DNA from 2 places in the Streptomyces sp. NPDC008238 genome. Region 2 is predicted to be linked to the other one. Evidence: riboswitches for the same ligand, from Rfam matches in the RefSeq annotation. Region 2 holds a riboswitch; the other holds the start of a gene.
What was found. Region 2 has a riboswitch for cyclic di-AMP ahead of ACFZAU_RS11515 (M23 family metallopeptidase). Riboswitches for the same ligand answer to the same signal wherever they lie in the genome.

Region 1 (4,676 bases), on a different contig from region 2:
GCTTGACGGGCGACCCGGCCGGACAGCACGATCCGGAGCATGCCCGAACCCGTGATCTTGGAAGGCAGGCACGTCCGCCTGGAACCGCTGAGCGGCACCCACACGGACGGGCTGCTGCGCGCCGCCGGCGAATCCCGCGACACCTACGCCTTCACCAAGGTGCCGGACGACCGTGAGGCGATGGCGCGCTACATCGAGGAGGCCCTCCAGGAGCAGGCGACCGGGGCCTCGCTCCCCTTCGCCGTACGGGACGTCCGGCGCGACGCGTTGATCGGCTCCACCCGCTTCCTCGACCTCGACTACTGGACGGCCACCCCCGCCTGGCCCGCCGGCCGCTCCGTGCCCCGTACCGGCGCGGTGCCCACGGTCGCCGAGATCGGCAGCACCTGGCTCGCCGCGTCCGCCCAGCGCACCCCCTGCAACACCGAGGCGAAGCTGCTGCTGCTCACCCACGCCTTCGACGTGTGGGGTGTGCTCCGCGTCACCTTGAAGACGGACGCGCGCAACGCACGCTCCCGGGCCGCCATCGAGCGCATCGGCGGCCGCTTCGAGGGCATCCGCCGGGCCCACACCCTCGCCGTGGACGGCACCGTCCGCGACAGCGCGTACTACTCGATCCTCGCCGGGGAGTGGCCCGGCGTGCGCGCCGCACTGGAGGCCCGGCTCGGGTGACCCGGCACCGACGCACAGGGGCCGGCTCCCGCCGGAGCCGGCCCCTGCGCGCGGAGAGCCGCCGTCACGGGATGCGGACGCCCGCCTCGGCCGAGAGGCGGTCGATCTCGGCCAGCTCGTCGGCGCCGAGCGGGCCCGCGTCGAGCGCGGCGAGGTTCTGGTCGAGCTGGGCGACGCTGCTCGCGCCGATCAGCACGGAGACGACCCGCGGGTCGCGCAGCACCCAGGTCAGCGCGAGCTGGGCCAGCGTCTGGCCGCGCTCCCCGGCGAGCTTGTTGAGGGCGTGCAGGAGGCCGAGCTTCCGCTCGGTCAGGGCGTCGCGCTTGAGGAAGTGGCCGAGCGCCATCCGGGAGTCCGCCGGCACACCGTCCAGGTAGCGGTCGGTGAGCTGGCCCTGGGCGAGCGGCGAGTACGCGATGAGGGCGGTGCCGGTGTCGCCGACGGCGTCGAGGACACCGTCCTCCGGGTCGCGCTGGAGGATGCTGTAGGCCGCCTGGTGGATCAGCAGCGGGGTGCCCAGCCCGCGCAGGATCTCGGTGGCGCGGCGGTGCGCCTCCGCGGGGTAGTTGGAGATGCCGGCGTAGAGGGCCTTGCCCTGGCGGACCGCGGAGTCCAGGGCGCCCATGGTCTCCTCCAGGGGCGTGTCCGGGTCGAAGCGGTGCGAGTAGAAGACGTCCACGTGGTCCAGGCCCATGCGGCCCAGGGACTGGTCGAGCGAGGACAGCAGGTACTTGCGGCTGCCCCATTCGCCGTAGGGGCCCGGCCACATGTCGTACCCGGCCTTGGTGGCGATGAAGAGCTCGTCGCGGTAAGGCCGGAAGTCCTGGGCGAAGAGCGTGCCGAAGTTGGCCTCGGCCGAGCCGGCGGGCGGGCCGTAGTTGTTGGCGAGGTCGATGTGGACCACGCCGCGGTCGACGGCGCGGCGCAGCACCGCGCGCTGGTTCTCCAGCGGCGAGGTGTCGCCGAAGTTGTGCCACAGGCCCAGGGACACGACGGGCAGCAGGACCCCGCTGCGCCCGGTCCTGCGGTATTCCATCGAGGCGTAGCGGTCGTCGGCGGCGAGGTAGGGCACGCGAGGGCTCCCTGGCGATGTAAGAAAATGTGCGGGATTGGGAGGCTACCGTCGGCGAATCGGCGCTGTCACGTCCGTTCTTCGGACGCGGCCCGCCGTCCGCCCGCCGTTCTCGCCCCGCCGCGGGGGCGGTTGTGGCGCACACCACACCAACGGCGGCGTGTGAACCGCGCATCCGGGAATCGCCGGCCGCCCCCGGCGGTTGGACCGGGGGTGCCCGTTCGGGCGGGCAGTCAGGGCGGTGCGGCCGGGGGCGGGTTGAACCACAACAGGTCCCGCCTTATCCGGCATTGAGGTGTCTAACCGGACATATGCGCCCACAGTGCATGCGTAGGCAATCGGTACGTGATGGTTGTCACGTGCCGGTCACGCAACGGAAACCGCGGGCGACGCATCGTCCACATTTCCCGCTGAATTTCACCGGGTGATATCGGCCGATTACCGTCGGCCAAATTTTCGCCTACGCAGAGCGGACACTTCTCACGTAAAGTCACAGATGCGAATGATCGACTTGCGGTCCGCCGGGGGGCGTGATTCCGCTCCTTGCTCCGGAACGATTCCGTCGTTTAGCTTCCAGATCTCGCAGGACAAATGCCTGCGAGATTCTTCCGGGCGGAACGCCTAGTCCTGCCGCCGCCCGGACGCCGGATGACAAGACCGCACGGCAGGAGCGGGGGACCCAGGTAGTTTGCCGTTCCCGTTGGTCTCGGGACGGCTAGGGGTGAAGTCGCAGCGACATGCCTTTATGTGGCGTGCCATTTTGCGGCCGGGCATCTCCAGCCCGAACCCGACAGCTTACCTCGCAGGCGTCGGAGAGGAATTCGGCATGCCCGGTAAGGGAAAGCACCGTCGTCCGCGGAACACCCGTATCACCCGAATCAGCGCGCTGGCCGGCACCACCGGTGCGGCCGTGGCGCTCCCGATCGTCGGTGCCACCGGTGCCCACGCCGCTCCCGTGAGCGTCTGGGACAAGGTCGCGGCCTGCGAGAGCACCAACAACTGGTCCATCAACACCGGTAACGGCTTCTACGGCGGCCTGCAGTTCACCCAGAGCACCTGGGCCGGCTTCGGCGGCACGAAGTACGCGCCGCGCGCTGACCTCGCGACCAAGGCGCAGCAGATCGCCGTCGCGGAGAAGGTCCTTGCGACGCAGGGCCCGCAGGCCTGGCCCGTGTGCGGCCCCAAGGCCGGTCTGACCAAGGCGATGGCCGACCCGTCGGCCACCCCGGAGAGTGTCTCCGGCACCGCCGCGAAGCCCGCCGCCAAGCCGGCCGCTCCCGCCGCGAAGGCCGAGGCGCCGAAGTCCTCCACCAGCGCGCCGAAGAGCGCGGGCGGCTCCTACAAGGTCGCCGGCGGCGACACCCTGTCCAAGATCGCCGGCGCCCAGTCGGTCGAGGGCGGCTGGAAGCAGCTGTACGCGGACAACGAGTCGGTCATCGGCGGCAACCCGAACCTGATCTACCCGGGCCAGGTCCTGTCGCTGGGCGAGAAGGCCGCCACCGAGGCCGCGCCGAAGGCCGCGAAGGCGGCCCCGGCCGCCAAGCTGGCCGCCGCCAAGGCGGCCAGCGCCTCCGGCTACACCACCCCGCTCGACCGCGTCACCCTGGGAACGGCCTACCACCAGGCCGGTGCCATGTGGTCCAAGGGCTACCACACCGGTGTCGACTTCATCGCCTCGACCGGCACCAAGGTGAAGTCGATCGCCTCCGGCACCGTGGTCTCCGCGGGCTGGGGCGGCTCGTACGGCAACCAGGTCGTCGTCAAGCACGCCGACGGCCGGTACTCGCAGTACGCCCACCTCTCCTCGCTGTCTGTCTCGGCCGGCCAGTCGGTCTCCGCCGGCCAGCAGCTGGGCCTGTCGGGCGCCACCGGCAACGTGACCGGTCCGCACCTGCACTTCGAGGTCCGCACCACCCCCGACTTCGGCTCCGACATGGACCCGCTGGCGTACCTGCGCGCCCACGGCGTCAACGTCTGATCGAACCGATCCACCGTCATCCGGCGGTAGGCGTGTGCCCTGTTCCCCTCTTGTCGGGAACAGGGCACATGCCTTTGGTCTGTGACCGAAAACGGATCGAATATTTCCATTTCTTGTTCTTCTCGAACGGTCGGTCAGTAGCCTCTGACGCACGTGGTCGTGTCCACGACCACTCGTCCCGATCGCCGACCACGAGCTGGAGCCGTTGATGGAGCGTCCCGCCTGGGCCCCCCATGGCATCGATCTTTCCGTGCCGAGCGTGTCCCGGATCTACGACTACTACCTGGGCGGCTCGCACAACTTCGAGGTCGACCGGGAGGCCGGACGGCGGGCCATCGAGGCCTTCCCCGGGCTGCCGAAGATCATGCAGGCCAACCGGGCCTTCATGCGCAGGGCGGTGCGCTTCGCCGTCGGCCAGGGCATCACCCAGTTCCTCGACATCGGCTCCGGCATCCCCACCTTCGGCAACGTCCACGAGGTCGCCCAGGCGGCCAGTCCCGGCGCCCACGTCGTCTACGTCGACCACGACCCGGTCGCCGTCGCCCACAGCCGCGCGGTGCTGGAGGGCAGCGACGCCGCCGCCATCGTCGCCGCCGACCTGCGCTCGCCCCGCGACATCCTGGACAGCCCCGAGGTGCGCGGGCTCATCGACCTGGAGCGCCCCGTCGCGCTGCTGCTCGTCGCGGTCCTGCACTTCCTCGAGGACGCCGACGAGCCGGTCAAGGCCGTGGCGGAGCTGCGCGACGCCCTCGCCCCCGGCAGCCTGCTGGTCGTCACCCACGCCTCCGTCGAGGGAGGCCCGCGCGCACCCGAGGAGGGGGAGCGGGTCGAGAACGTCTACCGCAGCGCGAGCTCGCCGCTGATCATGCGTTCGCGGGCCGAGGTGGAGCGCTTCTGCGACGGCTTCGACCTCGTCGAACCCGGCCTGGTCTCCCCGCCGTTGTGGCGCCCCGA
Region 2 (4,676 bases):
CGGAGCTGGCGTCCTTCCGCCAGCGCAAGGGCCCGCCGCGCAGGCTGAGCCGCAGGACGTTGCGGCACACGTTCCTGCTGGCCGACGGCAGTACGCAGCTGCTGTGGGAGATCGAGCACAACACCGGCCCCGACGGCGACGAGCCGCTGTACGAGGTGTACTCGGACCCGGACACGCTGGCCGTCGCCCAGCACACGATCGACGCGCGCTTCGGCGAGCCCTCCCCGGAGGAGCTGGAGGCGGAGGCGGCGGACTGGCTGGCACGGCTGCCGCAGCTGGCGATGGATCTGACGCCCGGGCCCCGGCAGTACACGGAGCAGCACTCCGCCGAGCACGCGTGGCGGGTGCTGCGGCGGGCCGAGAACACGGACGTGCCCGGCGAGGACCTGCGCAGCCGGCTGGGTTCGGCGGTGGGCCACGACATCGCGTACGTCACCGGCCGGCACACCCGGATCGGCACCGGCCGGGTCGCCGGCTGGACGTTGTACGAGCACGCCTTCCTGCTGGAGACCGGCGAGGAGATCAGCCTCTGGGAGGTCGAGCACACGATGACCCCCGACGGGCGGCCGGTGTGCGAGGTCTACGCCGACGAGACGGCGGCCTGCGACTCGGCGGACGTACGGCTGGAGGCGCTGTGACCACGCGTTCACCGCGCGCCCGCCCCGTTCTGACCCTGTCCCCGGCCGCGTTCCGGATTGCGGCCGGGGGGCAGCCGGAGGAAATTGGGGCGTAGGCGTGTCGTTGGGAGGCGGGAGGTTCCCATGCCGGTCCTGGCGGAGGTCGAGTTCCCCGGTGTGACGGCCCTGCAGTACGAGGAGGCGAACCACCGCGCGGGGTTCGGGCCCGAGCATCCGCCGTCCGGGCTGCTCTCCCACGCCGCCGTGATCACCAACGAGGGGCTGCGGCTGGTGAACGTCTGGCAGTCCGCGCAGGCGCTCGAGGCCTTTATGGAGATCATGATGCCCGCCGCCAAGGAGTCCGGCTTCCCGGAGCCGACCGGACCGCCCCGGATCTCGGAGATCTACAACTTCGTCGTCCCGTAGCGGCGGCGGGGACGTCGCCTCGAAAAGGACCGGCGGCCCTGGTTGACGGGGGGAGTCACCAGGACCGCCGGAGTCGGTGCGGTCGTACGCGGCCGGCCGGCCGGTCGCACGACCGGTCGCCTCAGACCGTGAGGCCCTTGCTGCGCAGCCAGCCCATCGGGCCGATCGGGTCGCCGCCGCCGGGGCGCACCTCGAGGTGCAGGTGCGGGCCGGTGACGTTGCCCGTGGCGCCGACGCGGCCGATGGTGTCGCCGGTGCTGACCTTGCCGGAGGTGACGATCATCGAGGAGAGGTGGCAGTACCAGAGCTCGGTGCCGTCGTCGAGGGTCAGGATGATGCGGTAGCCGTACGAACCGGCCCAGCCCGCCTCGGTGATGGTGCCGCTGTGGATGGCCTTGACCGGGGTGCCGGTCGGGGCGGCGAAGTCCTGGCCGGTGTGGGTGTTGGCCCACAGCGAGCTGGACTCACCGAACCCGGCGGTCAGCGTGTACGAGGAGACCGGCTTGACGAAGCTCTTGGCGAGCTCGGCCAGGCGCTCGGCCTCCAGCTTCTTCGCTGCCTCCGCCGCGGCCTTCTTCTTGGCGGCGGCCTCGGCCCGCACCCGCTCCTGCGCGGCGGACTTGGCGGCCTTGGCCGACGCCTCCTGCTGCGCGGCGGTCCTGGCGGCCTTGTCGGCGGCGTTCCGCTGCTGCTGGGCCTGGTCGAGGATGCGGTTGCGCAGCGCCTCGCCCGCGTCGGGGCTCAGGGCCTCGGCGACGGGCTTGGCCTCGGGGGCGCTGTCGTCCTCGACGAGCGCGCCGATGCCGGGCAGCTGGGACGCGTCGGGCAGGTGCGGGAGGGAGACCGGGAGCGGGTTCTTGCCCTCGGCGGTGGCGACCCCGCCGACGCCGAGCACGGCCACGGCCGCGACGCCGAAGACCGCCGAACCGCGGCCCAGGGAGCGCTGCTTGGCGACGCGGTGGCGGCCGCGCAGGGGGCCGGCGGACTCCTCGGAGGGGTCCCACGGCTCGGCGTCCGGGCCCTCGTAGGGCGCGGCCTCGATGTCGCGGGTGTTCCCGAAGGCGTCGAAGGCCTCGATGTCCTCGTGGCGCGGCTGGGCGGGGGCGGCGGGCTCGTAGGCCTCGTGCCCGGCGGTCTCGTGCTGCGCGACGGTGGCGTCGGCAACGGCGCCTGCGTCGTGGGAGGCCGTCTCCTCGGCTGCCGCCGCGGCGAGCCAGCCGGCGGCCATGTTCCACTGCCCGGTGTCCCAGCCGTCGATCGCGTTCTTCGTCGGCGGTGCCTGCTCGGCTGCCGGGGGATTCCAGCCGGCGGCGATGTTCCACTCGGCGGTGTCCCACTCGGAGTACGCGGTCGCGGACCCCTGTTGCTGTCCGGGTATCAGGGCAGGCTCGTTCGACGCCACGCGGGCGCGCTCCTTTCCTTCCTTCTCGCCTACCGGGTTAGCTGACGGGTTCGGAGCAGGAAGGTCTCCTACGAGGACCTCGGAAGGCCCCCGATTCACCCCAGGAAGTGGTTCCCCGGTTCCCGCGGACGGGATTCGGCAAGCGCACGGCGCCGCCCTGACGGCGGCGGGACGACCGCGCTGCGTTATCGAACGTTAATAGAGGCGCCCGCCAATTCCAAGCCACTCAAGCGAGTTCATGACGGGAATCTATGGGGATGGACAGGACGGAACCGGACATTGCGCCGTGACTGCCGTGACCTACGGGAAATGTGAGTGTGCATCAGTCGTTATGCGGAAGGGAGTGCCGCGCTCACGGGCAGTGATGGTCACCCCGGACCCCGGCCGCCGAGCGCGCGCCCCAGACGGCCGTCCAGACGCTCCGCCGTGGCGTCGGTGGAGCGGTGTGCCGCGAGCATTCCGTGCACCTCACGCTGCAGGACCCGGGTGAACGTGACGTAGTGCGCGGTCGCCGGACGGGCCCTGGCGGCCTGCAGCGCGCACCACAGCAGGGTCGTGTACCCGGGGGTCGCGGCGGCGGGTGAGGGGGAGGGCTCGGAGCCGCGGCCCGCGGGGCGGTCGTAGAACCAGGCACGGGGGTCGTGAGGATCGTCACAGTTGACATCCCCGGCTCCGTATGCTGAGCGCCGCGCAGGGGCGAAACCCGCTCTGAGCAGGGCATGTTGGGCGCTGCGTCCGGTCAGGAAGCGGATCAGGTCCGCTGCGTCGCCGGGGCGGTCGCTGGTGGCCGCGACGCCCAGGCTCTGCCCGCCGAGGGCGGCGACGCCGGGGAGCCGGGCCACGCCGAAGCGGACGCCGGGGGCGAGCGCGGCGTCCAGCCGGTTGTAGGCGTACGGCCAGTTGCGCATCAGCACGCTCTGCCCCTCGGTGAACTGGGCGAGGGTGACCGACTCGTCGGCCTCCAGGGACTCCGGGTTGAGGTTGTTGGCGGCGCCCAGCCGGCCGAGCTCGTCCAGGCCCTCGCGCAGCCCGTCCTCGGTGCCGGTGTAGCGGCCGTCGCCGTCGACGAGTTCGACGCCCGCGGTCCAGAAGGTCTCCAGGGTGTTGACCGTCAGGCCCTCGTACGCGCGCAGTTGGGTGGTGTAGGCGGCGTGGCCGAGCGGGCGGACGTCGGCGAGGAGGTCGCCCATCTTGGCGTAGCCGCGCAGGTCGGCGGGGCGCCGGCCGGCCTTGGCGAGGTCGTCGGTGCGGTAGTAGAGCAGTCCGACGTCGGTGTTGAAGGGCACCGCGTACGTGCGGCCCTTCCAGCGGCCGGCGTCCGCGGCCTGGCGCAGGAAGTCCCCGTCGACGAGGGCGGGGTCGAGCGGTCGCAGCAGGCCGCTGTCGGCGAACTCGGGGATCCAGCTGATGTCGAGGTTGACCACGTCGTACGCGGCGGTGCCGGACTGGAAGGCGCCGATCAGCTCGCTGCGCTGCTCGTCGGAGGCGGAGGGGAGCTCGACGAGCCGGGCCGGCCGGTCCGGGTTGGCCCGGTTCCACTCGTCGACCAGGGCGCGGCGGACGCCGGGTCGCCCGCCGGCGGTGAGGTCGGCGTCGCTGGCGACGATCAGCGGCCGGGAGCGGTCGGGCCCCGGGGCCGGCGCGGGGCGGGGACCTCCGCAGGCGGCGGTGGCGAGGGTGGCGAGGGCGGTGGCCAGCAGGAGCACGACGCCCAGGGTGCGGCGGCGCCGGCAGCGCGCGGCTCCCCCAAGCCTCGTGACCCGTATGACCCCGGTGGACCCGGTGACCCTCACGGCCGTCATGACCCTCCCGAGGTGAGGCGGGTGATGGTCTCCGCGACCCGGTTCGGCAGGTCCTGCGTGGCGGCCAGGCACGCCCCGCCATCCTCGGTCACCGCCTTGTTGAAGCGCAGCGAGCAGCCGTAGCTCTCCAGCGAGACCACCAGCACGGGGACGTCCACGGCGGGCGGCTCCTCGCGGGCGCTGTCCTCGTCGTCGGTGATGAGGACGATCAGGGTCCCGGGGGAGTCCGCGAGGGCGCGCGACCACTGGCGCAGGGCGGCGGCCACGGGGGCGTCCCGCTCGACCGGTGCCAGCGCCCGGATCGCGGCGTCCCGCGCGGCGGCGTCGTTGGGTCCCAGCGGCAGGAGGGTGCGGCCGGGCACCGCGGCGATGCCGTACCGGTAGCCGGAGGCGCGGGCCAGCACGGCGCGCACGACGGGGACGTTGGCG

Region 1: linked by a shared signal. The riboswitch ahead of ACFZAU_RS00775 (transglycosylase family protein) and the one ahead of ACFZAU_RS11515 (M23 family metallopeptidase) in region 2 are both predicted to bind cyclic di-AMP.

The regions. Positions count from the first base shown of each region.
Region 1 is NZ_JBIBGK010000001.1:164,871-169,546, forward strand. Features, by position in the region: gene ACFZAU_RS00765 (GNAT family N-acetyltransferase) at 40-672, shown strand; gene ACFZAU_RS00770 (aldo/keto reductase) at 737-1,744, opposite strand; cyclic di-AMP (ydaO/yuaA leader) riboswitch at 2,377-2,568, shown strand; gene ACFZAU_RS00775 (transglycosylase family protein) at 2,571-3,722, shown strand; gene ACFZAU_RS00780 (SAM-dependent methyltransferase) at 3,931-4,676, shown strand, end outside.
Region 2 is NZ_JBIBGK010000003.1:578,224-582,899, reverse strand. Features, by position in the region: gene ACFZAU_RS11525 (DUF6227 family protein) at 1-638, shown strand, start outside; gene ACFZAU_RS11520 (hypothetical protein) at 762-1,043, shown strand; gene ACFZAU_RS11515 (M23 family metallopeptidase) at 1,165-2,271, opposite strand; cyclic di-AMP (ydaO/yuaA leader) riboswitch at 2,457-2,596, opposite strand; gene ACFZAU_RS11510 (extracellular solute-binding protein) at 2,814-4,247, opposite strand; gene ACFZAU_RS11505 (caspase, EACC1-associated type) at 4,244-4,676, opposite strand, start outside.